Regions from separate parts of the Streptomyces sp. LMG1-1-1.1 genome, predicted to be linked through region 1. Evidence: riboswitches for the same ligand, from Rfam matches in the RefSeq annotation. Region 1 holds a riboswitch; each other region holds the start of a gene.
The links. Region 1 has a riboswitch for cobalamin ahead of MRBLMG1_RS30810 (ribonucleoside-diphosphate reductase subunit alpha). Riboswitches for the same ligand answer to the same signal wherever they lie in the genome.
Positions count from the first base shown of each region.

Region 1 (7,464 bases):
GTCGTCGAAGAGCTCCGGCTCCTCCTTGCGGACGGTGTCCACGACCTCGAAGGCGAAGTTCATGTGCATCGTCTCGTCGCGGAAGACCCAGTTGGTGCCGGTGGCCAGGCCGTGCAGCAGGCCGCGGGACCGGAACCAGTACACGTACGCGAAGGCGCCGTAGAAGAACAGGCCCTCGATGCACGCCGCGAAGCAGATCAGGTTGAGCAGGAAGCGGCGGCGGTCGGCGGCCGTCTCCAGCTTCTCGATCTTCTCGACCGAGTCCATCCACTTGAAGCAGAACTGCGCCTTCTCGCGGATGGAGGGGATCTCCTCGACCGCGTGGAACGCGGCGGCGCGGTCGTCCGGGTCGGGCAGGTAGGTGTCGAGCAGCGTCAGGTAGAACTGGACGTGCACGGCCTCCTCGAACAGCTGGCGCGACAGGTACAGGCGCGCCTCCGGGGAGTTGATGTGCTTGTAGAGCGTCAGCACCAGGTTGTTCGAGACGATCGAGTCGCCCGTCGCGAAGAACGCGACCAGACGGCCGATCATGTGCTGCTCGGCCGGGGTCAGCTTGGCGAGGTCGGCGACGTCGGAGTGCAGGTCGACCTCCTCCACCGTCCAGGTGTTCTTGATCGCGTCCCGGTAGCGGTCGTAGAAGTCCGGGTACCGCATCGGACGGAGGGTCAGCTCGAAGCCCGGGTCCAGCAGGTTCTTCTCGGTGGAGCTCATTACTGGCAGGCCTCGCAGGACTCGGGGTTTTCCAGGGAGCAGGCGAGGGCGTCCGCGTCGGAGACCGCCTGCTGGACGGGGATGGGGGCGGCGGCCGTCGTCGACGCCTGGGCGGCGCGGGCGATCCGGGTCGCCGGGCGGGAGCGCAGGTAGTACGTCGTCTTCAGACCCTGCTTCCAGGCGTACGCGTACATCGACGACAGCTTGCCGATCGTCGGCGTCTCCATGAACAGGTTCAGCGACTGCGACTGGTCCAGGAAGGGGGTGCGGTCCGCCGCCATGTCGATCAGGCCGCGCTGCGGGATCTCCCAGGCCGTGCGGTACAGCTCGCGCACCTCGGCCGGGATCCAGGTGAAGCCGGCCACCGAACCGCTGGCGTCGCGGAGCGCGTCCCGGGTCTGCGCGTCCCACACGCCGAGCTTCTTCAGCTCGTCGACGAGGTACGAGTTGACCTGGAGGAACTCCCCCGACAGCGTCTCGCGCTTGAAGAGGTTCGAGACCTGCGGCTCGATGCACTCGTACACGCCGGCGATCGACGCGATGGTCGCGGTCGGCGCGATGGCCAGGAGCAGGCTGTTGCGCATGCCGACGGCGGCGATCCGCTCGCGCAGCGCGGCCCAGCGCTCGGGCCAGTTGAGCTCCACGTCGTAGTGGTCCGGGTGCAGCACACCGCGGGCGGTGCGGGTCTGCTCCCAGGCCGGGAGCGGGCCGCTGCGCTCGGCGAGGTCGGCGGAGGCCTCGTACGCGGCGAGCATGATCCGCTCGGCGATACGGGTCGACAGCGCGCGCGCCTCGGCGGAGTCGAACGGCAGCCGCAGCTGGAAGAAGACGTCCTGGAGGCCCATCGCGCCCAGGCCGACGGGCCGCCAGCGGGCGTTGGAACGCCCGGCCTGCTCGGTCGGGTAGAAGTTGATGTCGACGACCCGGTCGAGGAAGGTGACGGCCGTGCGGACGGTCTCGTCGAGGCGCTCCCAGTCGATGTCGCCGCCGGTGACGAACGCGCCCAGGTTCACGGAACCGAGGTTGCAGACGGCGGTCTCGCCGTCGTTCGTGACCTCGATGATCTCTGTGCACAGGTTCGAGGAGTGGACGACGGTGCCGGGCTCGGCGGTCTGGTTCGCGGTCCGGTTGGACGCGTCCTTGAAGGTCATCCAGCCGTTGCCGGTCTGGGCCAGGGTCCGCATCATCCGGCCGTACAGGTCGCGGGCCGGCATCGTCTTGCGGGCCAGGCCCTTCGCCTCGGCGGCGCGGTAGGCGGCGTCGAACTCCTCGCCGTACAGGTCGACGAGCTCGGGCACGTCCGCCGGGGAGAACAGCGACCAGTCGGCGTCCGCGTTGACGCGGCGCATGAACTCGTCCGGGATCCAGTGCGCCAGGTTCAGGTTGTGCGTACGGCGCTGGTCCTCGCCCGTGTTGTCGCGGAGCTCCAGGAACTCCTCGACGTCCGCGTGCCAGGTCTCGAGGTAGACGGCGGCGGCACCCTTGCGGCGGCCGCCCTGGTTCACCGCGGCGACGGAGGCGTCGAGCGTCTTCAGGAACGGCACGATGCCGTTGGAGTGGCCGTTGGTGCCGCGGATCAGCGAACCGCGGGCGCGGATGCGGGAGTAGGAGAGCCCGATGCCGCCGGCGTGCTTCGACAGGCGCGCGACCTGGTGGTAGCGGTCGTAGATGGAGTCCAGCTCGTCCTGCGGGGAGTCCAGGAGGTAGCAGGAGGACATCTGCGGGTGGCGGGTGCCGGAGTTGAAGAGGGTGGGGGAGGACGGCAGGTAGTCCAGGCGGCTCATCAGCCCGTACAGCGCGGCGACCTCGTCGAGCGCGCGGACGCTCTCGTCCTCGGCCAGGCCGCAGGCGACGCGCAGCATGAAGTGCTGCGGGGTCTCGATCACCTTGCGGGTGATCGGGTGGCGCAGCAGGTAGCGCGAGTAGAGGGTGCGCAGACCGAAGTAGCCGAAGCGGTCGTCGGCGGCCCGGTCGATCAGGGTGTCGAGCCGGTCCGCGTGCAGCGTGACGAACGCGGCGGTGCGGTCGGCGATCAGGCCCTCGCGGTGACCGACGGAGACCGAGGCGGAGAAGGAGACCGCGCCCTGGTCGGCCGCCTCGTCGGCGATGGTGATCGTCAGGAGCCGGGCGGCGAGCCGGGAGTACGCCGGGTCCTCGGAGATCAGGCCGGCGGCCGCCTCGGTGGCCAGCTCGCGCAGCTCCGCCTCGTCCGCCGCGGCGCTGCGGCCGCGCAGCGCGGCGGCGGCGACCTTGCCGGGGTCGGTGTCGGGGAGATCGGCGGTGAGGTCGGTCAGGGTCCGCAGCAGCACGGTCCCGGGGCCGTCGCTCTCGACCGCGGAAGCCTCGGCCGAAGCCGGATCGGCGGGCGCGATGGTCACGTGGGGGCTCTCCCTCGCTCGGCTCGGGGCCGCGACGGGGAAGGCGGGCAGGGGGTGTCCGTCACGCCGGACGCGCCGTGTCCACCGGCCCACTCCGCGAGGCCCGGAAGTCAGTGGCACCCGGAACGGAAGGACCGGGTGCGCTGTGGGCAGGTCATCGGACTCACTCCGTACGAAACCGCACGTAGCACACCGTTGCGGGACAGTTCCGGATTCGCGCCGGATTCCCCTGCGTCGACAGCGAGGATGAGCATACATGTGGGGGGCGCCGCTGACGGCACCCCCCACATGTTGTGTCGGTTGCGGGGCTACAGCTCCAGCGCGTACGTCAGCAGCGTGTGTTCGGGGATCGGCTGCCAGTCCCGCTCGGGGGTCCGCACGAAGCCGAGCCGGTCGTAGATCCGGTGCGCCGCGACCATCTTCGCGTCCGTGGAGAGCACCAGCCGCGCACACCCGGGGAGGGCCCGCGCCCGGTCCGCGCAGGCGCGTACGAGCGCTTCTCCGACGCCCCTGCCGCGGGCCGCCGGCGCGACCACGAGCATCCGGAACTCGGCCTCGCCTTCGACGGCGATGTCCGCCCAGGCGGTGCCGCCGGGGGCGAAGGTCACCCCGCCGATGATCCCGTCCTCCGCGTCGACGGCGACGAGGACCTCGCTCTCGCGAGCCCGCCGGGCCGTGTCGCGGAGCACGTCCAGATAGAAGTCGTCCTCTCCGTGCAGCAGCAGCCCGTCGTTCAGATAGGTCAGTCCGGTGAGCTCGCCGAGCTCTTCGTGGTCCTCGGGCCGTACCGCCCTGATCGTGAAGTCCATGGGCCCAGTCTGCCTCCGCCGCACGGGAAGGGGGCCCGGGATGTCTCCCGGGCCCCCGTCACGCGTGCGTCCGCGGGTCAGTGCACCGGGGCGCCGACCTTCGGGAGTTCGCGGACACCGGCGTCACCGGCGTCCGCCGTGTAGTCCTCGGGCGAGGTCTCGTCGATGCCCTCGGGGGCCTTGAGGGCCTTGAGGACGAAGGTCAGGACGACCGTGACGACGACGTTGAGGACGAAGGCGGTGAGGCCGATGTAGCCGATCTCGCCGATGCCGGGGATCTCGGCGGAGGAGCCGCCGAAGTGCTTCTGGGTCGGGCTGGCGACGCCGTACGCGGCGAACGTGCCGTAGACCATGCCGACGGCCCAGCCGGCGAGCAGCGCCCAGCGGTGGAACCAGCGGGTGAACAGGCCGCCGACGAGGGCCGGGAAGGTCTGCAGGATCCAGATGCCGCCGAGCAGCTGGAAGTTGATCGCGACCGTCTTGTCCATGGTGAGGACGAAGACCAGCGCGCCGACCTTCACCAGGAGCGAGACCAGCTTGGAGACCTTGGTCTCCTGCGCCGGGGTCGCGTCCGGTTTGATGAAGTCCTTGTAGATGTTCCTGGTGAACAGGTTGGCCGCGGCGATCGACATGATCGCGGCCGGGACGAGCGCGCCGATGCCGATCGCGGCGAAGGCCACACCCGCGAACCAGTCCGGGAACATGGTCTCGAAGAGCTGCGGGATGGCGAGCTGGCCGTTCTTGACCTTGATCCCGGCGGCGATGGCCATGAAGCCGAGCAGCGCGAGCAGGCCCAGCATCAGGGAGTACAGCGGCAGGATCGTGGTGTTGCGGCGGATGACCTCGCGGCTCCTGGACGACAGCGTCGCCGTGATCGAGTGCGGGTACATGAAGAGCGCGAGCGCCGAGCCGAGCGCCAGCGTCGCGTACGTCCACTGGCCGGCCTCGCCGGGGACGAGCGCTCCGCGCGGCTTGCCGGTCGCCGGGTTGGTCTGCGCGTAGGCCTCGCCGGCCTTGGCGAAGATCTCGTCGAAGCCGCCCAGCTTGATCGGGATGTAGATGATGGCCACCGCGATCACGATGTAGATCAGGGTGTCCTTGACGAAGGCGATGAGCGCCGGGGCGCGCAGGCCGGAGGAGTACGTGTACGCCGCCAGGACGCCGAACGCGAGCAGCAGCGGCAGGTCCTTGACGAACCAGTGGGTGGTCTCGCCGCCGCCGACGCCCATCACGTCCAGGACGGCCTGGATGCCGACGAGCTGGAGCGCGATGTACGGCATGGTGGCGAGGATGCCGGTGACCGCGACCGCGAGCGACAGGCCCTTGGAGCCGAAGCGGCCCCGGACGAAGTCGGAGGTGGTCACGTACCCGTGCTTGTGCGAGACCGACCACAGGCGCGGCAGGAAGGTGAAGATCAGCGGGTACACCAGGATCGTGTACGGCACGGCGAAGAAGCCGGCCGCGCCCGCCGCGTAGATGGCCGCCGGGACGGCGACGAAGGTGTACGCGGTGTAGAGGTCGCCGCCGAGCAGGAACCAGGTCACCCAGGTGCCGAACGACCGGCCGCCCAGGCCCCATTCGTCGAGGCTGTGCTCGTTCTCGGCCTTGCGCCAGCGCGCGGCCAGGAAGCCCATGACCGTGACGGCCACGAAGAAGAAGACGAAGACGCCGAGCGCCACGCCGTTCACGCCGTCCTTCATCGCGCGTCACCTCCCTTGCGGGCACGCTGGTCCCGCTGCCACAGCTGGTACGCGACCATGGTGAGCACGGTGGAGACCAGGACCCAGAGCATCTGGTACCAGTAGAAGAACGGGATGCCGGCGAAGAGCGGTTCGACCTTCGCGTACGAACTCACCCAGAGCATCGCCACGAACGGGGCGAACAGGCAGAGCGCGATCACCACCCTCAGGGGGGTGATGGTCGGTTGTTTCCCTTGTGTCGCTTCTGACATGGCGATTCGTCCCCTCGCTGACCACCTCGGTAATGGTGGGGAAATCTAGGGGACGGTTTCGCCGCAGGGAACCCCTGTCCGCATAACGGAATTGATTCTTCGGAACCCCGCACCGAAGGCCGTCCTCACAGCCAGCCTTCCTTGGCCGCCCGGACGCCCGCTTCGAAACGGCTGCGCGCGCCCAGGCGGTTCATCAGGTCCGAACTCATCCGGCGTACGGTCCGCAGCGAGATCCCGAGCCGCCGGGCCGCGACGTCGTCGGTGCAGCCGATGCCGAGGAGCAGCAGCAACTCCCGCTCCTGCGGCGAGAGATCGTGCGCGTCGCGGCGCGGGGCCTCGCCGAACGGGGTGGCCGACTCCCACAGCCGTTCGAAGAGCACCACGAGCGCGTGGATCAGGCCGGGGCTGCGCACTTCGAGGGCTCCGGCGCGCCCGTCCCGCGGGTCGACCGGGACGAGCGCCGCCTCGCGGTCGACGATCACCATGAGCAGCGGGACGACGGGGACGGTCCTGGCCTCGCCGCCGAGGTCGCGGTACCAGCGCACGTACTCGACGGTCGGCGGGTCGTTGCGGAAGCTCTCCTGGTAGATCGACCGGATCCGCACCCCTCGTTCCAGGGCGAGTTGGTCGAGGGGCCGGCTCGCGTCCATCGTGTCGGGGGGCTGGGCCCCGCCGGCGAGCAGGGAGAGGCATTCGGTGCGGGCGTTGGCGGCCAGGTCCTCCAGGCGCTCGCGGACGGTGTCGAGGCCGGTGATGCGGTCCACCAGGTCGTGCCGGACACCGGCCGCGGGCTGCGCGCCGTACGAGGCGAGGATGCCGGCGACCGCGCGGCCCGCCTGCTCGAACCGCCTTCTGCTGCGGCCCAGTTCGGCCTCGGCGCGAGAGAGCAGGAACGAGAATCCGACGTCCGGGGTGAGGGGTTCGGCCGTGCCGGAGGTGTCGTCGACGCGGACGAGCTTGAGCTCCGCGAGTCGGTCGAGCGCCTCGCGCACCTCGGGTTCGGGGCGGCCGAGACCGTCCGCGAGTTCCTTCGCGCCGCACCCGGGCCGCTCCAGGAGCAGCCGGTAGACGGCCTCCGCCGGCTCCTGTATGCCGAGCGCCTCCAGCATCCGGCGCCTCCCCCTCGTCGCTGGCCGTGCCGCGAGCGATCGTAGAGGGGGAGGGGCGGCCAGGTCTAGACCAATGCCGGTGCCGTGTCGGTCAGTCGACCTCGTCGAGCCGCCGCCTGAACGCGTCGTCGAGCCGTACGCCCACCGCGTCCAGCGACTCGTCCAGCTGGCCCACCGAACTCGCCCCGACCACCGGCAGCACCGGGAGTCCGCCACCCATGGCCCAGGCCAGCACCACCTGGTTCGCGGTCAGGCCCAGCTCCTTCGCCACCTCGGCCAGCACCGCGAGCCGCCGCCCCGACCCCTCGTGCCGGTACTGCTCGGGTATCTCCTTGCGCGGATCGGTGTACGCACCGGTCAGCTGTGTCGTGTACGCCACGAAGCCCAGCTCGGGCCGGGTCCCCAGATAGTCGAGCAGCTCCTCCGACGCGTGCGGGTTCACCCCGAACTCCGCCCCCGGGCGCGGCCGCAGATACGTGAACCGCTGCTGCACGGCCGCGTAGGCC
Region 1 is NZ_JBFPNH010000062.1:15,832-23,295, reverse strand. It holds gene MRBLMG1_RS30815 (ribonucleotide-diphosphate reductase subunit beta) at 1-711, opposite strand, end outside; gene MRBLMG1_RS30810 (ribonucleoside-diphosphate reductase subunit alpha) at 711-3,089, opposite strand; cobalamin riboswitch at 3,221-3,385, opposite strand; gene MRBLMG1_RS30805 (GNAT family N-acetyltransferase) at 3,398-3,898, opposite strand; gene mctP (monocarboxylate uptake permease MctP) at 3,976-5,598, opposite strand; gene MRBLMG1_RS30795 (DUF3311 domain-containing protein) at 5,595-5,849, opposite strand; gene MRBLMG1_RS30790 (LuxR C-terminal-related transcriptional regulator) at 5,975-6,958, opposite strand; gene MRBLMG1_RS30785 (aldo/keto reductase) at 7,050-7,464, opposite strand, start outside.

Region 2 (7,464 bases), on a different contig from region 1:
CGGCGAAGATTCCCTCCTGCTGGAGGAGTTCGCGGGTGCGGGTGACGGCGTCGGCGGAGCCGACGGAGAAGCGGGTGGTGAGGACGGAGGCGTCGTAGAGCTCGGGGACGAAGCCCTCGTCGAGGTTGCGGAGGCCGTAGACGAGGTCGTCGTAGCGCGGCTCGGCGGCGACGATCTTGACGTCGGGCTTGTGCTCGCGGAGGTAGCGGCCGACGCCCATCAGCGTGCCCGTCGTGCCGAGGCCGGCGACGAAGTGGGTGATGGAGGGGAGGTCGGCGAGGATCTCGGGCCCGGTGGTGGCGTAGTGGGCGCCCGCGTTGTCCGGGTTGCCGTACTGGTACAGCATCACCCAGGACGGGTTCTCGGCGGAGAGCTCCTTGGCGACGCGTACCGCCGTGTTGGAGCCGCCCGCCGCGGGGGACGAGATGATCTCCGCGCCCCACATGGCGAGCAGCTGACGACGCTCCTCGCTGGTGTTCTCGGGCATGACGCAGACGATGCGGTAGCCCTTGAGCTTGGCGGCCATGGCGAGGGAGATGCCGGTGTTGCCGCTGGTCGGCTCCAGGATGGTGCAGCCGGGGGTGAGCCGGCCGTCCTTCTCCGCCTGCTCGATCATGTGGAGCGCGGGGCGGTCCTTGACCGAGCCGGTCGGGTTGCGGTCCTCCAGCTTCGCCCAGATGCGGACGTCGTCCGAGGGCGAGAGCCGGGGGAGGCGGACCAGCGGCGTGTTGCCGACCGCGGCCAGCGAGGAGTCGTAGCGCATGTGGATCAGACCATGCCGCCGGCGACGGCCGGCAGGATCGTGACGCTGTCGCCGTCGGTGAGCTTGGTGTCGATGCCGTCGAGGAAGCGGACGTCCTCGTCGTTCAGGTAGACGTTGACGAAGCGGCGGAGCTTGCCGGCGTCGACGATGCGGGCCTCGATCCCGTTGTGGCGGGACTCCAGGTCGGCGAAGAGCTCGGCGAGGGTGTCACCGCTGCCCTCGACGGCCTTCTCGCCGTCGGTGTAGGTGCGGAGGATGGTCGGGATGCGGACCTCGATGGCCATGGCGTGGGCTCCTGTCGGAAGTGGCGTGGTGGGCGCGCTGCTGGGGCCCCGCGCGGAGGGGTCGTGCGGTGAGGTGCGCTCGGCCGGTCGTTCGGCGGTCGTTCAGAACGCGGCGCGGGTCGTACACATCGCGCTGGCGAGGCGGCACAGGTCGACGTGCAGGCGGCCTACGAGCATGACTGTGCCCGGAGTCTCTTCGCTCACGTCGTGGGAAACCATGGGCTCATCGTATCGATTCCCGGTCCGGGTTCCGGAATGTGATCTCACATGGTGGATGCTTCCTGACCGCCTGGCGGACTGTGCAGGTAGACGACGGTCGGGCTGCCGGTCCTGGGGTGCGGGATGACCTCGGCGTCCACCCCGTAGACGGCGTCGAGGAGGGCGGGGGTGAGGACCTCGGCGGGGGTGCCGCCGGTGACGATCCGGCCGCGTTCGAGGACGTAGAGGCGGTCGCAGTACGCCCCGGCGAGGTTGAGGTCGTGGAGGGCGAGCAGGTTGGTGGTGCCCAGGGTGCGGACGAGGCCGAGGACGTCGAGCTGGTGGCGGATGTCCAGGTGGTTGGTGGGTTCGTCGAGGACGAGGAGGGCCGGGTCCTGGACCAGGGCGCGGGCGACGAGGGCGCGTTGGCGTTCGCCGCCGGAGAGGGTGGGGTACGGGCGGTCGGCGAGGTCCGTGAGGCCGACGCGGGCGAGGGCGGCCGCCGTGTGCTCCCGGTCGGCGTCCGTGTCGCCCTCCCAGAACCGCTTGTGCGGGGAGCGGCCGAGGGCGACGAGTTCGCGGGCGGTGAGTTCGAACTCGGCGGCGGCGTCCTGCGGGACGGTGGCGACGCGGCGGGCGCGGGCCTTGGGGCCGAGGGCGCGGAGGTCGTCGCCGTCGAGCGTGGCGCGGCCCGAGGTGGGGGCGAGGGTGCCGTAGACGCAGCGCAGGAGGGTGGTCTTGCCGCTGCCGTTGGGGCCGATGAGGCCGACGGTCTCGCCGGGGCCGACGGTGAGGTCGACGGAGCGGAGGCGGTCCTCGTACGAGAGTCCGCGCAGGCGGAGCTCGGTCACGGGCGTGGTCCTTCCGGGCGGTGCGGCGCGGTCACAGGGGTGTTCCTTCGGGGCGGCGGCGCATCAGCCAGAGGAGGAAGGGGCCGCCGGTGAGGGCGGTGAGGACGCCGACGGGGATGTCCTGGGGTGCGGCGACGGTCCGGGCGCCGAGGTCGGCGAGGACGAGGGCGAGCGCGCCGCCGAGCGCGGCGACCGGCAGGAGGCGGCGGTGGGGGGCGCCGACGGCGAGGCGGGCGGCGTGCGGCGCCATCAGGCCGACGAAGCCGACGGCTCCGCTGGCCGCGACCATGACGGCGGTGACGAGGGAGGCGAGCACGAAGACGGCGGCGCGGAAGCGGGCGGTGTCGAGGCCGAGGACGGTGGCGCCCTCCTCGCCGGTGAGGAGCAGGTCGAGGGGGCGGGCGAGGGTGAGGAGGGCGGCGACGCCGAGGGCGAGGACGGCGGCGGGCAGGGCGAGGGTGTCCCAGCGGGCGCTGCCGAGGCCGCCGAGGGACCAGTACATGGCTTCCTGGAACTGTTCGGGGCGTCCGGCGACGACGAGGAGCAGGGTGGCGAGGGCGGAGAGGATGTACGAGACGGCGACGCCGGCGAGGAGGAGGCGGGCGCCGGTCATGGTCCCGCCGCGGCGCGCGAGCCCGTAGACGAGGACGAGTGCGAGCAGGGCGCCGGCGAAGGCTCCTGCGGGCAGGGCGAGGGTGGTGGTGACCCCTCCGCCGATGCCGAGGACCAGGACGAGGACGGCGCCGGCGGAGGCTCCGGAGGAGATCCCGAGGAGGAAGGGGTCGGCGAGCCGGTTGCGGACGAGGGCCTGGAGGACGGCGCCGACGACGGCGAGTCCGGCGCCGACGACGATGCCGAGGAGGACGCGGGGCAGTCGTACGTCGAGCACGATCGTGCGGTGCGGCGAGGGGGCCGCCCGCCCGGTCAGGGCGTCGAGGACGTGGCCGGGCGGGACGCGGACGGAGCCGAGCGCGAGGGAGGCGAGCGCGGCGGCGGCGAGGGCGAGGACGAGTCCGGTGACGACGAGGGCGTACCGGCCGGGGTGCGCGGGGCCGCGGCCGGGGGGTGCGGTGCGTACGGGGGTCGCGGCCGGGCGGAGGGCGGTGCTCACCGGGCGGGGTGGAGCTGGGCGGCCAGCTTGTCGACGGCGGCGGGGACGCGGACGCCGAGGACGGTGTCGGAGAGCGGCAGCACGGCGAAACGGTGGTTCCGGATCGCGGGGACGTCCTTGAGGGCGGGGTCGTCGAGGAGTCGCTTCTTCTTCTGTTCGACGGTGGTGGACCCGTAGTCGTAGATGACGATGACGTCCGGGCGGCGGTCGACGACCTGTTCCCAGGTGGCGTCGCCGAAGGCCTTGTCGAGGTCGGCGAAGACGTTCCGGCCGCCGGCGCGGGTGACGAGGTCGTTGCCGATGCCCTTGCCGCCGGCGGTGAAGGCGGTCTTGTCGCCGCTGTCGTAGACGAAGACGGAGACGGGCCGGGTGCCGTCGAGCCGCTTCTCCGTGGCGGCGACGGTGGCGCGGGCCTGCCGGATCCAGGTCTCGGCGCGGTCGGCGACGCCGAACGTCCGGCCCGTCTCACGGACTTCGCGGTAGAGGTCGTCGACGGTGGGCGAACCGGTGGGGCAGTACTCGGTGTTGAGGCGGGTCGCGATGCCGGAGCGCGCCAGGTCGTCGCGGCTCCGGCCGTCCTTCGCGGAGAAGGCGGAGGAGTAACCGCCGTACACGAAGTCGGGGTTCGCCGCGAGGAGGGCTTCCTTGGAGGGGTACTCCTTCGCGAGGACGGGCACGGTGCCGTACGCCTTGGCGTACGCGGGGAGGATCGCGTCGTCGAGGTAGGCGGTGCCGACGAGCGACTTCTCCAGGCCGAGCGCGAGCATGATCTCGGTGACGTGCTGGTTCATGGTGACCGCACGCCGGGGCGGGGCCTGGTAGGTGTGCGGCACACCGCAGTTGGTGACGGTGTACGGGAATCCGGCGGCGGGCTTCGCGGGTGGCGCGGCGGCCTCGGGGGCGGCCGAGCAGGCGGCGAGCAGCGGGATCAGGACGGCTGCGGACAGCAGCGGGCGACGCCAGGACACGGCGGAACGGGCCTCCTCCGGGGATTTCCACGTCCCCGATCGGTGGTGAGAAGGCGGCAGGTCAGTTCCTGGCTTCCGCCTCCCCGGGGGAGGCGGTCACAGTGGCGGGACCGTGCCGGATTCGCACCGGCTTCCTGGGTCCTGCCGCCTTTGGGTCCCGGCCAGTCTCTCACTCGGGCCAGGACGAGTCGCGGATGGTGGTCACGAAGTCGCCGGGGACGAAGCCGGGGGCGTAGTGGCGCAGGACGTCGGCCTTGACGTTGCCGAAGGTGGTCTCCGGCTTGGGGGCGATGCCGTCGGCGAAGGCCTCCAGGATGCGGCGCTTGAAGTCGGGGCGGGGGTGGGCGGCGACGATCGCGGCCCGGTCGCCGGGGCTGACGGCGGCGGGGTCGTCGTAGCCGATGCCGAGGACGTCGTACTCGACGCCGGCCGTGACGAGCGCGACCTCGGGCTCCATGAACTCCGGCACGCCGGGGGTGGTGTGGAGGGCGATGGCGGTCCAGACCCGGCGGACGGCGTCCTCGTCGGCGCCGTGGGCGCGGAGGAACGCGGCGGCCTCCTCGGCGCCGTCGACCTCGAAGCGGCGGCCGCTCCCCCGGTGCTTCTCGCCGAGGCCGAGGTCGTGGAACATCGCGCCGACGTAGAGCAGTTCGGCGTCGAAGGCGAGGCCGCGGGCGCGGCCCTGGAGGGCGCCGAAGAGGTAGACGCGGCGGGAGTGGTCGTAGATCAGCTCGCTCGTGGTGTCGCGGACGAGTTCGGTGGCGGCGGTGGCGAGGCCGCTGTCGGGGATCAGCGCGAGTGCGTTCATGGGACCAGCCTCGTCGCCGGGCCCGTACCCCCGCCATGTCCGTACGGACGGGTATCCCACAGAATCGGACACATGACGGTGCACACGGTGGTGGTGGCGGCTTTCGACGGTGTCCGGCTCCTGGACGTCTCGGCTCCCCTGGAGGTGTTCTCCACGGCGGGGTCGGGTTACGAGGTCCTGGTGTGTACGCCCGGCGGGCGGGACGTGCGGACGTCGTGCGGGCTGCGGATCGGGGCCGACGTGGCGGTGGCGGCGGTGACGGGCGCGGACACGCTGGTGGTGCCGGGGGCGGTGGACGTGGAGCTGTGCGTGGCGGCGGCTCCGGCCGTGGCGGGGCTCGCGGCGCGCTCGGGGCGGGTGGCGTCCGTGTGCACGGGGGCGTTCGCGCTGGGTGCGGCGGGGCTGCTGGCCGGGCGGCGGGCGACGACGCACTGGGAGCACGCGGCGGAGCTGGGGCGCCGGTTTCCGGAGGCGGTGGTGGATCCGGACGCGATCCACGTGCGGGACGGGGAGGTGTGGAGTTCGGCGGGGGTGACGGCCGGGATCGACCTGTGCCTGGCGCTGGTGGAGGAGGACCGGGGGCCGGAGGCGGCCCGTGCGGTGGCCAGGGACCTGGTGGTGTTCCTGCAGCGGCCGGGCGGCCAGTCGCAGTTCTCGGCCGCCTCGCGGACCCCTCCGACGGCGCATCCGGTGGTCCGGCCGCTCCTTGACGCGGTGGTGGCCGATCCGGCGGCGGACCACAGTGCTCCGGTGCTCGCGCGGCGGGCGGGGGTGAGCGCCCGGCATCTGACCCGGTTGTTCCGGGAGCAGGTGGGGGCGACGCCGGCGGGGTACGTGGAGCGGGTGCGGGTGGAGGCGGCCCGGATGCTCCTGGAGGGCGGGGCGAGCGTGACGGGGGCGGCGGCGCGGAGCGGTCTGGGGAGCGACGAGACGCTGCGGAGGGCGTTCGCCCGGCATTTCGGGGTGACGCCCTCCGCCTATCTGGCGCGGTTCCGCACGACGTCGGCGGGCGCGTCCTACGCGTAGGCCTCGACGATCTCGACGTCCTCTTCGGTCACGACGCCTTCGACGATGGTGAAGGAGCGGAACTGGAAGGGGCCGGCGCCGTCGGTGTCGGCGGTGGAGACGAGGACGTAGTGGGCGTGCGGCTCGTTGGCGTACGAGATGTCCGTGCGGGACGGGTAGGCCTCGGTGGCGGTGTGCGAGTGGTAGACGATGACGGGCTCCTCGTCGCGGTCGTCCATGTCGCGGTAGAGCTTGAGGAGGTCCGCGGAGTCGAACTCGTAGAAGGTGGGCGAGCGGGCGGCGTTCAGCATGGGGATGAACCGCTCGGGGCGGCCGCTGCCGGCCGGGCCGGCGACCACGCCGCAGGCCTCGTCGGGGTGGTCCGCGCGGGAGTGTTCCACGATCTGGTCGTACAGGGCCCGGGTGATGGTCAGCATGCCGACAGGATAAGCAGACGGGCCGCCCCGTACCGAGGAGTGGTACGGGACGGCCCGGATGCTGGACGCGGGTCGCTCAGGAGCGCTTGGCGAAGGCCGCGCCCTCGGGGTTGCGGGCCTTGAGGACCAGGTAGGAGACGGCGAGGACGAGGCCCCAGACGGGCGCGCCGTACAGCGCGACGCGGTTGTCCTTGTCCATGCCCATGGTCACGATGACCATGGTGATGAAGGCGAGCGAGAAGGCGCTGAACCAGATGCCGCCCGGCGCCTTGAACGGCGACTGCGGGAGCTCGCCCCGGTCGGCCTTGATCCGGTAGCGGATCTGGCAGATCAGGATGACGATCCAGGCCCACATGCCGGAGATGGTGGCGAAGGAGACGACGTAGTTGAACGCCTCGCCGGGCCACTGGTAGTTGATCCAGACGCCGACCGTCATCAGCGCGGCGGAGACCGTGGTGCCGACGAGCGGGGTGCCGGACTTGGTCAGCTTGGTGAAGGCCTTCGGGCCCTGGCCGTTGAGCGCGAGGTCGCGCAGCATGCGGCCGGTGGAGTACATGCCCGAGTTGCAGGACGACAGGGCCGCCGTGAGGACGACGAAGTTGACGATGGCGGCGCCGACGCCGAGGCCCATCTTCTCGAAGGCCGCGACGAACGGGCTGACGCCCGGCTTGAACTCGGTCCACGGGACGACCGACAGGATCATGATCAGCGCGCCGACGTAGAAGACGGCGATGCGCCACGGCACGGTGTTGATCGCCTTCGGCAGGACCGTCTTCGGGTCCTTGGACTCGCCCGCGGTGACGCCGACGAGCTCGACGGCGAGGAACGCGAACATGACCATCTGGAGGGTCATCAGGGTCGAGCCGATGCCGTCCTCGCCGGCGAAGAAGCCGCCGAGGTCCCACAGGTGGGTGACGGAGGCGGTGTCGCCGGCGTCGGAGAAGCCGAGGGTGAGGATGCCGGCGCAGATCAGGATCATGCCGACGATCGCGGTGACCTTGACCATGGAGAACCAGAACTCGAGCTCACCGAAGAGCTT
Region 2 is NZ_JBFPNH010000023.1:11,181-18,644, reverse strand. It holds gene MRBLMG1_RS13430 (PLP-dependent cysteine synthase family protein) at 1-763, opposite strand, end outside; gene MRBLMG1_RS13425 (MoaD/ThiS family protein) at 769-1,047, opposite strand; gene MRBLMG1_RS13420 (putative leader peptide) at 1,150-1,266, opposite strand; gene MRBLMG1_RS13415 (ABC transporter ATP-binding protein) at 1,311-2,096, opposite strand; gene MRBLMG1_RS13410 (FecCD family ABC transporter permease) at 2,128-3,207, opposite strand; gene MRBLMG1_RS13405 (ABC transporter substrate-binding protein) at 3,204-4,175, opposite strand; cobalamin riboswitch at 4,218-4,352, opposite strand; gene MRBLMG1_RS13400 (HD domain-containing protein) at 4,345-4,983, opposite strand; gene MRBLMG1_RS13395 (GlxA family transcriptional regulator) at 5,056-6,009, shown strand; gene MRBLMG1_RS13390 (Mov34/MPN/PAD-1 family protein) at 6,000-6,425, opposite strand; gene MRBLMG1_RS13385 (amino acid permease) at 6,502-7,464, opposite strand, start outside.
Region 2: linked by a shared signal. The riboswitch ahead of MRBLMG1_RS13405 (ABC transporter substrate-binding protein) and the one ahead of MRBLMG1_RS30810 (ribonucleoside-diphosphate reductase subunit alpha) in region 1 are both predicted to bind cobalamin.

Region 3 (7,464 bases), on a different contig from region 1:
GAAGTTCGCCCCGATCGCCACGACCCCGCCGACCAGATCGGGCCGGGCGGCGGCGACGAGCAGCGCGACCACACCGCCGTCGCTCCACCCGACCAGATGCGCCGGACCCCCGACCACCCGCTCCAGGAACGCCACCGTGTCGTCCGCCATGTCCTGGTACGACAGCGGCCCCGGCACGTCGGGGGTGTGCCCGTGGGCGCGCCGCTCAGGCAGGAAGAGGCGGTACTCGCCGGCGAGGTCGGAGCGCTGGGCGCCCCACGTCTCATTGGTGCAGAAACCGCCGTGCAGCAGGACCAGCGGGTCACCGTCGCCCTCGGTCTCGTACCAGGTCCTGACCCCAGGAAGGTCAGCGTAAGCGCCCATCGTCCCAGGCCCTCTCCGGATCGGCCCCCTGCCCCGCCCAGTCTCCGCCGGGCCCCGGAGGGCCGCAAACGGTGGCCCGCGCCGGCTCGTGCGGCGCATGCCGTTCAGGGTTCGAACGCGCCGCGGGGGTTCGAACGCGGAAGACGGGGCACCCGGTCCTTCCGATCCGAGAGGGGTGAATGGGCATGAGCGCAGGGGGGTCGACCACGGCCGTCGCGAGAAGAGCGGCCCGTGGGGACGTAGTACGAGCGGGCGCCCGGACGGGCTTCGTCGCACGGGGGGTGCTGTACCTGTTCATCGGGATCCTGGCCGTACGCATCGGCCTGACGGGCACCGGCGAACAGGCCGACAAGGGCGGCGCCCTCGCCCAGGTCGCCGGGACGCCGTTCGGAGCCGTGATGCTCTGGGCCCTCGGCATCGGACTCGTCGGGATGGCGCTGTGGCGGCTCTCGGAGGCCCTGTTCGGCAGCGCGGGCCCGAAGGGCGACAAGTCGGCCAAGCGGGCCGTGTCCGGCGCCCGGGCCGTCTTCTACGCCGTCTCGGCCTTCTTCGTCCTGTCCTTCGCGACGGGGAACCGGGACAGCGGCGCCGGCTCGACCGACCGCCAGAGCCACGACATCACCGGCCGCCTCCTCGACCTGCCGGCGGGGCAGTGGCTGGTCGCCGCTGCGGCCGTGGGCTTCCTCGGCGCGGGCCTGTGGATGGGCGCCCGGGCCGTGATGCGGAAGTACCGCAAGCACCTGACGTGGGCCACGATGTCCGAGAAGCAGCGGCGCTTCATGGACGTGACCGGCATCGCCGGCGGTGTGGGACGCGGGCTGGTCTTCGCCGCGATCGGCTTCTTCGGGCTGAAGGCGGCGATCCAGTTCGACCCGGACGAGGCCAAGGGCATGGACGACGCGATCCGCTCGTTCGCGCAGACCCCCGCCGGGCCGTGGCTGCTGGTCGCCGTGGCCGTCGGACTCGTCCTCTTCGGGATCTTCTCCTTCGGCCAGGCGAAGTGGCGCGACGTCTGATCCGACGGCCCTGATCCGAAAGCCCCGCACGCCAGAACTGCCGGGGGCCGGGCAGTTCGCCTCCTACGGTCAGCCGGCCCGCAGGGCGCGGCGGTGTTCCCGCCAGGTCACCGGCGGCGCGGTGACCGCTGCGGCGGCTCAGCCGAACGCCGAGAGCTTCTCCCGCGCCAGCAGTTCCGCCCCGCGTCCGAGGCCCGCCAGGCCGCTCGGCACGTCCGTGCCGCCGGCGATCCGGGCCCGGGCCGCTCCGCCCACGCAGGCGAGTCCCGCCGGCAAAACGATCCGGCCGCGCTCGGCACGATGTTCTCCATGGTCGCCGCCCTGCTCCGCCGGCGCACACCGACGCCTTCACGCACTCCCTCCAGGGCGCCGGACTCATCGGCGGCATCCTCATGTTCGCCGTGGCGGCCGTCGTGTTCTTCCTGACCTCCGAGGGCACCGAAGTCTCCAACGCCAAGCGCCATCAAGCCCCAAGATCCGGACCATTCCCGGGCCATCTCGCTCACGAGGACCGTCAGCGAGAACATTCCCCCTGGCCAGCACGTCGGAACCCGTGAACCGCTGGTAGACGAAGAATCTGCCAACGCCCCCCCTGCGGCGGCCCGGAAGACGCAGAGCCCGGGCCGACGATGAGTAGGCGCCCACACGGCAGCGAGACACGGCGCGAGCGTCCGTCAACCTGCTTAGGCAGCGTCGACGCCGCCACGTGTCCAAGCAACACACCGGTCAAGGCGGTCTGTGATCGTCGCCGGCAGCCGACGATACTGCTGAAGGGACCATCCTCTGCACCTGCAAACCACCGCACATCGAGTCGGCACCTGACACGCCGTCACCTAAGTCAGCAAGACACCGGTCAGGGCCACACCCGCTACCTGCTAGGAGTCACGTATGAGAATGTTGATCAACGTCCCGGAGACCGTCGTCGCTGACGCGCTGCGGGGGATGGCGGCGGCACATCCCGAGTTGACCGTGGACGTGGAGCGGCGGGTCGTGGTGCGGAGGGACGCGCCCGTGGCGGGGAAGGTGGCGTTGGTGTCCGGGGGTGGGTCCGGGCATGAGCCGTTGCACGGGGGGTTCGTGGGGCCGGGGATGTTGGCGGCGGCGTGTCCTGGGGAGGTGTTCACGTCGCCGGTGCCCGATCAGATGGTGCGGGCCGCGGCGGCGGTGGACAGCGGGGCCGGGGTGCTGTTCGTCGTGAAGAACTACACGGGGGACGTACTGAACTTCGAGATGGCTGCGGAGCTCGCGGAGGACGAGGGCATCCAGGTCGCGAAGGTCCTGGTCGACGACGACGTGGCGGTGACGGACAGCCTGTACACGGCGGGGCGGCGCGGCACGGGTGGCACGCTGTTCGTGGAGAAGATCGCGGGGGCGGCGGCCGAGGAGGGGGCGCCGCTGGAGCGGGTGGAGTCGGTCGCGCGCCGGGTGAACGAGCGGTCGCGGTCCTTCGGGGTGGCACTGAGCGCGTGCACGACGCCCGCGAAGGGCAGCCCCACCTTCGACCTCCCGGACGGGGAGCTGGAGTTGGGCGTCGGGATCCATGGCGAGCCGGGCCGCGAGCGCCGGGCCATGATGACGTCGCGGGAGATCGCCGACTTCGCCGTGGACGCCGTCATCGAGGACCTGCGCCCCACCGGTCCGGTGCTCGTGCTGGTCAACGGCATGGGCGGGACTCCGCTCCTTGAGCTGTACGGCTTCAACGCGGAGGTGCAGCGGGTGCTCGCCGAGCGGGGCGTGCCGGTGGCGCGGACACTGGTCGGGAACTACGTGACCTCGCTCGACATGGCGGGCTGCTCGGTCTCGCTGTGCCAGGTGGACGAGGAACTGCTGCGGCTGTGGGACGCGCCGGTGCAGACGCCCGCGCTGCGCTGGGGCCGGTGAGCCGGGCCGTGAGGACACCGGCGGACGAGGGAACGGGCGAGGGAGAGGGCATGACGGAGACGTTCGGCGCGGAGTTCCTGGTGCGCTGGCTGGCCGCGGTCGCCGAGGTCGTGGAGCGCGAGGCGGACCGGCTGACCGAGCTGGACTCGGCCATCGGCGACGCCGACCACGGCGCCAACCTCAAGCGCGGATTCGCCGCCGTCGCCGAGACGCTGGCCAAGGAACCGCCGACGACCCCCGGCGCCGTGCTGGGCACCGCAGGACGGCAGCTCATCTCCACCGTCGGCGGCGCGTCGGGGCCCCTGTACGGGACGCTGCTGCGCCGCACCGGCAAGACCCTCGGCGACGACGAGCGGATCAACCGCGCGCAGCTCGCGGAGGCACTGGGTGCGGGCGTCGCCGCCGTGTCCCAGCTCGGCGGAGCGCAGGTGGGCGACAAGACGATGCTGGACGCGCTGGTGCCGGCCGTGGAGGGCCTGCGGACCTCGTTCGACGCGGCCCGCGCCGCCGCCGAGGAGGGCGCCCTCGGGACCGTACCCCTGCGGGCGCGCAAGGGTCGGGCGAGCTACCTCGGCGAACGGTCGGTCGGGCACCAGGATCCGGGGGCGACGTCGTCGGCCCTGCTGTTCTCGACGCTCGCCGAGACCGCGCGCACCGAGGGGGTGTCTTGAACACGGCGACTGACGGGTCGACTCCCGGCCCTTCGACGTCCGGAGCTTCGGCATCCGACGCTTCGACTCCCGACGCTTCGACACCCGACGCTCCGACACCCGGCGCTCCGACATCCGTCTCGTCGACGTCGGGCGCGTCCGTGTCCGCGTCCGCGTCCGCCTCCCCCTCCCCCTCCCCCTCCGCCTCCGTCGGCATCGTGCTCGTGTCGCACAGTGCGGCGGTCGCGGCGGCCGTGGTCGAGCTGGCGCGGGGGCTTGCGGGCGGGGGTGGGCTCGCGCCGGTGGCGGCGGCGGGTGGGACGCCGGACGGGGGGCTGGGGACGAGTTCGGAGCTGATCGCCGAGGCGGCGAGGGCGGTGGACCGGGGTGCCGGGGTGGCGCTCCTGGTCGATCTGGGGAGCGCGGTGCTCACGGTGAAGGCGCTGCTGGCCGAGGGGGACGAACTGCCCGCGGGTTCGCGGTTGGTGGACGCTCCGTTCGTCGAGGGCGCGGTCGCGGCGCTGGTGACGGCGAGCGCGGGCGGGGACCTCGACGCGGTGGCGGCGGCGGCCTCGGAGGCGTACGCGTACCGGAAGGAATGAGGCTGCGCGGCGAGTGCGCGGAGTGACGGAGGGGGCGCGCCGGGTGGCGACCGTGTTGTGATGCAGCAGGTCAACCCACTAATGTCGCAGGGCCTTGGTGTACGGGAAACCGGTGCAGTACCGGTGCGGCCCTCGCCACTGTGATCGGGAGGTCCGGCTCCACCCCCGCGGGGAACACCCTCGGGGAAGCCACTGGACCGCGACGGGAGACCGCCGCGGTGTGGGAAGGCGGAGTCGGACGGCATGACCGTCAGCCAGGAGACCGGCCAGGGTGCGTTGTCCATCCACGAGGTGCTGGAGAGGGTCTCCCGACCATGCATATAGCCGAGGGGTATCTGCCCCCCGCTCACGCCGCCGCCTGGGGCGTCGCGGCCGCCCCGTTCGTCGTCCACGGGGTCCGCGCGCTGACCCGAGAGGTGCGGTCCAACCCCGAGTCCACGCTGCTGCTGGGCGCGTCCGGCGCCTTCACGTTCGTCCTGTCCGCGCTCAAGCTTCCGTCGGTGACGGGTAGTTGCTCTCATCCGACCGGTACGGGGCTGGGCGCGATCCTGTTCCGGCCGCCGATCATGGCGGTCCTCGGCACGATCACCCTGCTGTTCCAGGCGCTGCTGCTCGCCCATGGCGGCCTGACCACGCTCGGCGCCAACGCCTTCTCGATGGCGATCGTCGGGCCCTGGGCGGGGTACGGGACGTACCGGCTGCTGCGCCGGTTCGGTACGCCGCTGATGGTGGCCGTCTTCTTCGGCGCGTTTGTCGCCGACCTCTCCACGTACTGCGTCACCAGCGTGCAGCTGGCGCTGGCGTTCCCGGACGCCGGGACGGGGGTGGCGGGCGCGCTGGCCAAGTTCGGCGGGATCTTCGCGGTGACGCAGATTCCGCTGGCGGTGAGCGAGGGCCTGCTCACCGTGCTCGTGATGCGGCTCCTCACCCAGTCGAGCAAGGGCGAGCTGACCCGGCTGGGTGTCCTCCCCCGGCCGCGGACCGCGCTCGACAAGGAGGCGGCCGCGCGATGAGCGTCAGGATCAGCCGAAACGCGAAGATCAACGGACTGCTGCTGCTGGTCGTCGTCGCGCTCGCGGTGCTGCCGCTGGCGCTGGGTCTCGGCGACCACAAGGAGCAGCCGTTCACCGGGTCCGACGGGGAGGCGGAGACGGCCGTCTCCGAACTCGCTCCCGACTACGAGCCCTGGTTCAGCCCCCTGTACGAGCCGCCGTCCGGCGAGATCGAGTCGGCGCTCTTCGCGCTCCAGGCGGCCCTGGGCGCCGGCGTCCTGGCGTACTACTTCGGCCTGCGGCGCGGCCGCCGGCAGGGGGAGGCGCGGGCCGCGGCGGCGAGGGCCGAGGCGGACGGTGCGGCAGGGGACGAGGGCGACACGGGGGCCGCTGCCCGGCCCGTCGACGGGCGGGACGTGTAGTCGCCGATGCTGCCCATCGACGCGGCGGCGCACAGCAGTCGCTGGCGCTCCCGCCATCCCGCCGAGAAGGCGGTGCTCGGTTTCGGTCTGACGCTGTGCGCGGTGGGTCTGCCGCCGTGGCCGGGCGCGGTGCTCGTGGCGGCGGTGACGCTCGGGGTGCTGCTCGGGCCGGCCGGCGTGCCGGGCCGCCAGCTGTGGCGGGCGTTTCGCGTTCCGCTCGGGTTCTGTGTCACGGGCGCGGTCCCGCTGCTGTTCGAGGTGGGTGGGGCGCGGGGAGTCGTGGCGCTGGCGCCCGGTGGCCCGGCGCACGCGGGCGGGCTGTTGCTGCGGACCGCGTCGGCTTCGCTCGGGGTGCTGCTGTTCGCGTTCACGACGCCGATGTCCGACGTGCTGCCCCGGCTGGTCCGGGCGGGCGTGCCGGCGCCGGTGGTGGACGTGGCGCTCGTGATGTACCGGATCATCTTCCTGCTGCTCGACTCGCTGTCCCGGATCCGGCAGGCCCAGGCGGCGCGTCTGGGGCACACCACCCGGGCCGCGACCTGGCGTTCGCTCGCGGGGCTCGGCGCGACCACGTTCGTCCGGGCCTTCGACCGGGCGCAGCGCCTGCAGTCGGGGCTCGCCGGGCGGGGGTACGACGGGACGCTGCGGGTGCTCGTGCCCGCGTGCGGGATCTCCCGCCGGTTCCTCGCGGCGACGGCCGTGCTGCTCGGGGGGCTCGTCGCCCTCACCCTCGTACTGGAAAGGTTCCTTCCGTGACGCCTCAGAACGCGACGACGCCCCGGGGCTCGACGCCGGTCGTGGAGCTGGTGGGGGCGGGGTTCGCCTACGAGGACGGGCCCGCCGTCCTGTCGGGCGTGGACTTCGCGGTGGCGGAGGGGCGTGCCGTCGCGCTCCTCGGCCGCAACGGCAGCGGCAAGACGACGCTGCTGCGGCTGCTGAGCGGCGGGCTGCGGTGCGGGGGCGGTTCGCTGCTCCTGGACGGTGCGGAGGTGACGTACGACCGCCGGGGCCTGACCCGGCTGCGGACCACCGTGCAGCTCGTGGTGCAGGACCCGGACGACCAGCTGTTCGCGGCCTCGGTCGGCCAGGACGTGTCGTTCGGGCCGATGAACCTGGGGCTGCCCGAGGACGAGGTGCGGCTCCGGGTGCGCGAGGCGCTCGAGGCGCTGGACATCGTGGCGCTCGCGGACCGGCCGACGCACCTGTTGTCGTACGGTCAGCGCAAGCGGGCCGCCATCGCCGGCGCCGTGGCGATGCGGCCCCGGGTCCTGATCATGGACGAGCCGACGGCCGGCCTCGACCCGCACGGCCAGGAGATGCTCCTCGACGCCCTCGGGCGGCTCCGCGCGTCGGGCACCACGGTGGTGATGGCGACGCACGACGTGGACCTGGCGCTGCGCTGGGCCGACGAGGCGGCGGTCCTCTCGCCCTCGGGTCTTCGCACGGGGCCGGTCGCGGAGCTCCTCGCCGACGACGCCCTCCTCGCCGCCGCCCGGCTCCGCCGGCCCTGGGGCACCACCGTGGCCCGCCTTCTGCGC
Region 3 is NZ_JBFPNH010000012.1:176,277-183,740, reverse strand. It holds gene MRBLMG1_RS04640 (alpha/beta fold hydrolase) at 1-363, opposite strand, end outside; gene MRBLMG1_RS04635 (DUF1206 domain-containing protein) at 549-1,379, shown strand; gene dhaK (dihydroxyacetone kinase subunit DhaK) at 2,268-3,260, shown strand; gene dhaL (dihydroxyacetone kinase subunit DhaL) at 3,311-3,931, shown strand; gene MRBLMG1_RS04620 (PTS-dependent dihydroxyacetone kinase phosphotransferase subunit DhaM) at 4,072-4,512, shown strand; cobalamin riboswitch at 4,591-4,797, shown strand; gene MRBLMG1_RS04615 (energy-coupling factor ABC transporter permease) at 4,827-5,525, shown strand; gene MRBLMG1_RS04610 (energy-coupling factor ABC transporter substrate-binding protein) at 5,534-5,926, shown strand; gene cbiQ (cobalt ECF transporter T component CbiQ) at 5,933-6,682, shown strand; gene MRBLMG1_RS04600 (ATP-binding cassette domain-containing protein) at 6,679-7,464, shown strand, end outside.
Region 3: linked by a shared signal. The riboswitch ahead of MRBLMG1_RS04615 (energy-coupling factor ABC transporter permease) and the one ahead of MRBLMG1_RS30810 (ribonucleoside-diphosphate reductase subunit alpha) in region 1 are both predicted to bind cobalamin.

Region 4 (7,464 bases), on a different contig from region 1:
CGCGCAGGCCGGGCAGCGCCTGCGTGCCGCCCCAGATCTGGCGGGCGCGCAGGATGGAGAGGACCAGGTTGACGCGGGCCTCGCCCTCCGGGGCGCCGCCGAGGACGTGCAGACCGTCGCGGATCTGGGCGTCCTTGACCTCGCACAGCCAGCCGTCGACGTGCAGCAGGAAGTCGTCGAAGCCGTCGTCCTCCGGGCGCTCCTGGAGGCCCAGGTCGTGGTCGAGCTTGGCGGCCTGGATCAGCGTCCAGATCTGGGCGCGGATCGCGGGCAGCTTCGCCGGGTCCATGGAGGAGATCTGCGCGTACTCGTCGAGGAGCTGCTCCAGGCGCGCGATGTCGCCGTACGAGTCGGCGCGGGCCATCGGCGGGACCAGGTGGTCGACGAGGGTGGCGTGGACGCGCCGCTTGGCCTGGGTGCCCTCGCCCGGGTCGTTGACGAGGAACGGGTAGACCAGCGGGATGTCGCCGAGCGCCGCGTCCGGGCCGCAGGCGGCGGACAGGCCGGCGTTCTTGCCGGGCAGCCACTCCAGGTTGCCGTGCTTGCCCAGGTGGACCATGGCGTCGGCGCCGAAGCCGCCGTCCTCGGCGCGGGCGGCGATCCAACGGTAGGCGGCCAGGTAGTGGTGGGACGGCGGGAGATCGGGGTCGTGGTAGATCGCGATCGGGTTCTCGCCGAAGCCGCGCGGCGGCTGGATGAGGATCAGCAGGTTCCCGCGCCGCAGGGCGGCGAGGACGATGTCGCCCTCCGGGTTGCGGGACCGGTCGAGGAACATCTCGCCGGGCGCCGGGCCCCAGTGCTCCTCGACCCGCTCGCGGAGTTCGGCGGGCAGCGTCGCGTACCAGCGCTTGTAGTCGGCGGCCGGGATGCGGACCGGGATGCGGGCGAGCTGCTCCTCGGTGAGCCAGTCCTGGTCGTGGCCGCCGGCCTCGATGAGGGCGTAGATCAGCTCGTCGCCGTCGCCGGAGACCAGGCCGGGGAGGTCCTCCTCCGGTCCGAAGTCGTAGCCCTCCTCGCGGAGGCGGCGGAGCAGGGCGACGGCGGAGGCGGGGGTGTCGAGGCCGACCGCGTTGCCGATGCGGGAGTGCTTGGTCGGGTACGCGGAGAGGACGAGCGCCAGCTTCTTCTCGGCGTTCGGGATGTGGCGGAGCCGGGCGTGCCGGACGGCGATCCCGGCCACGCGGGCAGCGCGCTCGGCGTCGGCGACGTACGCGGGCAGGCCGTCCTCGTCGATCTCCTTGAAGGAGAACGGGACGGTGATGAGCCGGCCGTCGAACTCGGGCACGGCGACCTGGCTGGCGGCGTCCAGCGGCGAGAGGCCCTCGTCGTTCTCCTCCCACGCGGACCGCGAGCCGGTCAGGCACAGCGCCTGGAGGATCGGCACGTCGAGCGCGGCGAGCGCGCCCGCGTCCCAGGCCTCCTCGTCGCCGCCGGCCTGCGCCTCGGCCGGCTTGGTGCCGCCGGCCGCGAGGACGGTGGTGACGATGGCGTCGGCTCCCCGCAGGACGGAGACGAGTTCCGCCTCGGGGGCGCGCAGGGAGGCCACGTACAGCGGCAGCGCCCGGGCTCCGGCGTCCTCGATGGCGTCGCAGAGGGCGCCGACGAAGGCGGTGTTCCCGCTCATGTGGTGGGCGCGGTAGTAGAGCACGGCGATGGTCGGGCCGTCGGTGGGCTTCGGGGTGCGCTCCAGCGGGCCCCAGGTGGGGGCGGCGGCCGGGGCCTCGAAGCCGTGGCCGGTGAGCAGGACGGTGTCGGAGAGGAACCGGGCCAGCTGCTCCAGGTTCTCCGGGCCGCCGTGCGCCAGGTAGGCGTGGGCCTCGGTGGCGACGCCGACGGGGACGGTGGAGGCCTCCATCAGCTGGGCGTCGGGGGCCTGTTCTCCGCTGAGGACGACGACCGGCTTTCCGGCCGCGCGGATCGCGTCGAGGCCTTCCTGCCAGGAGCGGAGGCCGCCGAGGAGGCGGACGACGACGAGTTCGGCGTCGTCGAGGAGGCCGGGCAGGTCGGCGAGGGGGAGGCGGGAGGGGTTGGCGAAGCGGTACTCGACCGGGCCGCCGGCGGAGCCGGCGTTCGCCGCACGGGCGCTGAGCAGGTCGGTGTCGGAGTGCGACAGCAGCAGAAGCATGGCGAGCTCAGGCCTTCCTCGGGGTTGTCCGCGCCCCGGGTGGTCGTGTGGATGGCGGGGAGTTCCTGACTCACCCGTGCCATCGCTGGTACGGGTTCACAGTGGCGGGACCGCGCCGGATTCTCACCGGGCTTCCTCCCCGGGGTCCTGCGACCCCATGCCGTGTGCATAGTAGATCGTGCCGTCGGCGGGGCGGGGCGTGCCGGGGAGTCGGCCGGATCACACCCGGTGGTCGGCCGGTGGCCCGTGGGTATGCTCGCCGCCATGCCGCCCACCCCACCCCCGGCTCCCGAACCGGGCGAACCTCGCATTCGGGACCGCGGAGACGCCTGCCCAGGGGCGTTGCGCCTGCACGCGGCCGACGACGGTCGGCTGGCCCGACTGCGCCTGCCCGCAGGGCGCTTGACGGCACGTCAGGTCGAGATCCTGGCGCACGCGGCGGAGACCCTCGGCGACGGGCGGATCAGCGTCACCTCGCGGGGCAACGCGGAACTCCGCGGCCTCGCGGACGACTGCGGCGCGACCCTCGCGGAACTGCTCGCCGACGCGGGCCTGCTCCCCTCCCCCACCCACGAACGCGTCCGCAACATCGTCGCCTCGCCGACCGCCGGACTCGACGGACTCGGCGGCCCCGAGGTCCAGTTGTGGGCCCGCGCGCTCGACTCCCTGCTCTGCGCGGAGCCCTGGGCGGCGGCGCTCTCGGGCCGCTTCCTCTTCGTCCTCGACGACGGCCGCGGAGACGTGGCGGGCCTCGGCGGCGATGTGACCTTGGTCGCAGCGGAGCCGGGGACAGTCGTCATGTACGTCGGCGGGAGGGCCTTCCGGATCGCCGGAGCCGACGCGCCCCGCGCCGCCCTCGCCGCCGCCGGAGCCTTCCTCGACGCCGCCCGCGAGGCCGGGAACGGCGCCTGGCGGGTGCGGGAACTACCGGAGGGGTCCGCCCCGGACGTGCCGGGCGCCCTCGGCCGGGCCGGGATCGCGGCGGAGCCCGTACCGCCGGCGCGGTCGCTCCTCGTCCTCGGCACGCCGCCCGCCCCCGGGCCGCTCGGCACCGGCGCCCTGTACGTCCTCGCGCCCCTCGGCCGCCTCACCGCCGCCCAGCTGCGCGCGCTGCTGCCCGCCGACGAGGTCCGGCTGACGCCGTGGCGCGGCGCCGTCGTGGTCGGGGCCGCGGCCGACCGGCTCGCCGGCCTCGCCGCGCACGGGCTGATCACCTGCCCCGACTCCCCCGGGGCGGGCGTCACCGCCTGCACGGGGCGGCCCGGCTGCGCCAAGTCCCTCGCGGACGTCCGCGCCGACGCGGCCCCCGAGCGGCCCGGTCCCGCCCGAGCCGCCGGCCTCCCGGTCCTTCCCGTCCACTACTCCGGGTGCGAGCGCCGCTGCGGTCACCCGCACGGCACCTGGGTCGACGTCGTCGCCACCGCCGACGGCGCCTACCTGGTGGACGGCGCCCCCACCTCCCGTACCGCCCTGACCGAAGCTGTCACCACGGCCCGCACGACGACGAGATGAGCGAGAGCGACACGATGTTCGACTACGAGAAGGACGGGGCGGAGATCTACCGCCAGTCCTTTGCCACGATCCGCGCCGAGGCGGATCTGGCGGGCCTGCCCGCCGACGTCGCCCAGGTGGCGGTCCGGATGATCCACGCCTGCGGCATGACCGACCTCGTACGCGATATCGCCTACTCGCCGCAGGTCGTCTCCCGGGGCCGCGCGGCCCTCCGCGCCGGCGCCCCGATCCTGTGCGACGCGCAGATGGTCGCCAGCGGCGTCACCCGCAAGCGGCTGCCCGCCGACAACGAGGTGGTCTGCGCGCTGTCCGACCCGGCCGTGCCCGCCCTCGCCGCCGAACTCGGCACCACCCGCTCCGCCGCCGCCCTCGAACTCTGGCGGGACCGCCTCGAAGGCTCCGTCGTCGCCATCGGCAACGCCCCCACCGCCCTCTTCCACCTCCTGGAGATGGTCGCCAAGGGCGCCGGCCGGCCCGCCGCCGTCCTCGGCATACCGGTCGGCTTCATCGGCGCCGCCGAATCCAAGGACGCGCTCGCCGACCGCGCCCACGAACTCGGCCTCGACTACCTCGTCGTACGCGGCCGACGCGGCGGCAGCGCCATGACGGCCGCCGCGATCAACGCCATCGCCCACGAAGCGGAGATCCAGGCATGAGCGGCACCGAGGACGCACCGGTGAAGGGCAAGCTGTACGGCGTCGGCCTCGGGCCCGGCGACCCGAACCTGATGACGGTCGCCGCGGTCAAGGCCATCGCCGCCGCCGACGTCGTCGCGTACCACTCGGCCCGCCACGGCCGCTCCATCGCCCGCTCCATCGCCGCCGAACACCTCCGCGACGACCACGTCGAGGAGCGGCTGATGTACCCGCTCACGGTGGAGACCACGGACCACCCCGGCGGCTACCGGGGCGCCCTGGACGACTTCTACGAGGAGGCCGCGGCCCGCCTCGCCGCCCACCTCGACGCCGGCCGCACCGTCGCCGTCCTCGCCGAGGGCGACCCGCTGTTCTACGGCTCCTACCAGCACATGCACAAGCGGCTCGCCGACCGCTACGACACCACCGTCATCCCCGGCGTCACCTCCGTGAGCGCCGCCGCCGCCCGCCTCGGCGAGCCGCTGTGCGAGGCGGAGGAAGTCCTCACGATCATCCCCGGCACGCTGCCCGAGGACGAGCTGACGGCCCGTCTCGCCGGCACCGACTCGGCGGTCGTGATGAAGCTCGGCCGCACCTTCCCCACCGTGAAGCGGGCCCTGGAGCGGGCCGGGCGCCTCGACGACGCCCGTTACGTGGAGCGGGCGTTCATGGCCGGCGAGCGGACCGAGCGCCTGACGGACGTGGACCCGTCCACCGTCCCCTACTTCTCGGTCGCCGTCCTGCCCTCCCGCGTCGACCAGCAGCCCCCCGTACGGGACCGGGGCGAGGTCGTCGTCGTCGGCACCGGCCCGGCCGGCGCGCCCTGGTTGACGCCCGAGTCGCGCGGCGCGCTCGTCAACGCCGACGTCCTCGTCGGCTACACCACCTACCTCGACCGGGTGCCGGTGCTCCGCCCCGGCCAGATCCGCCACGGCTCCGACAACAAGGTCGAGTCCGAGCGCGCCGAGTTCGCCCTCGACCTGGCCCGGCGCGGCCGCAAGGTCGCGGTCGTCTCCGGCGGCGACCCCGGCGTCTTCGCCATGGCCACCGCCGTCCTGGAGGTCGCCTGCGAACCGGAGTACGCCGACGTGCCCGTACGGGTCCTCCCCGGGGTGACCGCCGCCAACGCGGCCGCCGCCGCCGCGGGCGCCCCCCTCGGCCACGACTACGCCACGATCTCCCTCTCCGACCGGCTCAAGCCCTGGGACGTCATCGAGGCCCGGCTGCGCGCCGCCGCCTCCGCCGACCTGGTCGTCGCCCTCTACAACCCGGGCTCCAGGTCCCGCACCCACCAGGTGGCCGCCGCCCGCGACCTCCTCCTCGAACTGCGGTCCCCCGAGACGCCCGTCGTCGTCGCCCGCGACGTCGGCGGCCCCGAGCAGTCCGTCCGCGTCGTCACCCTCAAGACCCTGGAACCGTCCGAGGTCGACATGCGCACCCTGCTCCTCGTCGGCTCCTCGCAGACCCGCGCCGTCGAACGCGCCGACGGCCGCACCATCGCCTGGACCCCGCGCCGGTACGGCTGAGCCGACCGCAGCCAGGGCCTGTCGCCCTAGGAAGAGGTACGGGTGAAGGTCCCCAGCCCCTCCTGGTCCAGGTACTCGACGCGGACGGTCTTGCCGTCCGGGGAGAACGTCACGCCGGTGAGGCCGACGGCGTTCTCCCCCCGCGTCGGGAAGCTGAACGTGTCACCGGCGTAGTGCGTCAGCCGGTACGTCTGGGGCTCCGGCCCCAGCCGCAGCACCAGGCCGCCGTCGGCCTCGGCCACGGTGAGCCGGCCGTAGTAGTCGCTGGTGTACGTGCCGGTGTAGGCGGCGGCGGGCTTCGCGGCGGCCGCGTCGGCCGGCGGACGCGCGTAGTCCGTGTCGGACCGGCCCGCTTCCGCCTCCTGCTCGTAGAGCGCGTTGACGAGCGGCATCCAGTCCCGGCTGGGCTTCCCCTCCTGCGCGGTGTCGAAGAAGTCCAGGGCGACCGCGTCCGCGACGCCGACCGGCGCCCCGTTCGTGAGGACGACGATCCCCAGCTCCTCACCCGGCAGCATCGTCACGTTGGTGTGCGCGCCCTCCGCGAACGCGCCGGTGTGCGAGAGCCGCAGCCTTCCCTCGTCGTCGTACGACACGTTCCAGCCGAGGCCGTAGAACCCGGTCCTGGCCGCCGGCGCCCGCGCCGGTGACGCCACCGACTCCGGGTGGTGGGTGAGTTCGAGCGCCTCCGCGTCGACGATCCGCCGGCCGTCCAGCGTCCCGTTCCCCAACTGCAGCCGCAGCCACTTCGCCATGTCCCGCGCCGACGAACTCACCCCGCCCGCCGGCGACTGCGCGTCCGGATCCCGCACGTACCGCGCCTTCCACGTCCCGTCCGGATCCTTCACGTGCCCCACGGCCCGGTCGGGGTTCTCCTCGAAGTCCCGGAAGCTGGAACTGGTGTCGTTCATCCCCGCCGGCCGGTACAGCGTGTCCTCCGCGAGCTTGTCCCACGCCACGCCCTTCTCCGCGGCGACGGCCTCCGCCGCGCCCGTCAGACCGAAGTTCGTGTACGCGTAACTCGCCCGGAACGGCGCCAACGGCTCGTACCGCAGGTGCGCCAGGATGTACTCCTGGTCGAACCCCAGGTCCTCCAGCAGGTCCCCCGCGTGGTCCGGCAGCCCGCTGCGGTGCGAGAACAGGTCCGCCACCGTCATGTGCGACGTCACCCACGGGTCCTTCACCCGGAACTCCGGCAGCTCGGGGGCGACCGGCTTCTGCCAGCCCTCCACCCCGACCGCGCCCGACACGATCGTCGACGCGATCGGCTTCGAGACGGACGCCAGCTGGAACACGGTGTCCGCGTCCACCCGCGCCGACTTGCCCACCTCCCGAACCCCGTACCCCTCCAGGTGCACCACCTTGCCCTGGTACACCACCGCGACGGAGACGCCCGGCACCCCGGTCCGCTTCATCATCGCCGCGACGTCCGCGTCCAGCCGCCCGACGGCCCGGTCCACATCCGCCCGGTCGAGCACCGGCGGCGGCTGTGCGGGGGGCGGTTCGGGCGACGGCGAGGGAGAGGGGCTCGGAGCAGCGCTCATCAGCGCCACGAGCCCCGCAGTGGCCAGCCACCGGACGGTACCCACCCCTTCATTGAACGCCCGCCGGAACGCGCTGTCGCGTCGAGTAACCGGCCGGTAGAGTCCCGTCCCGGCGGTGGACCGGT
Region 4 is NZ_JBFPNH010000021.1:324,000-331,463, forward strand. It holds gene cobN (cobaltochelatase subunit CobN) at 1-2,125, opposite strand, end outside; cobalamin riboswitch at 2,165-2,302, opposite strand; gene MRBLMG1_RS12170 (cobalamin biosynthesis protein CobG) at 2,378-3,637, shown strand; gene MRBLMG1_RS12175 (precorrin-8X methylmutase) at 3,634-4,293, shown strand; gene MRBLMG1_RS12180 (precorrin-2 C(20)-methyltransferase) at 4,290-5,798, shown strand; gene MRBLMG1_RS12185 (serine hydrolase) at 5,825-7,384, opposite strand.
Region 4: linked by a shared signal. The riboswitch ahead of cobN (cobaltochelatase subunit CobN) and the one ahead of MRBLMG1_RS30810 (ribonucleoside-diphosphate reductase subunit alpha) in region 1 are both predicted to bind cobalamin.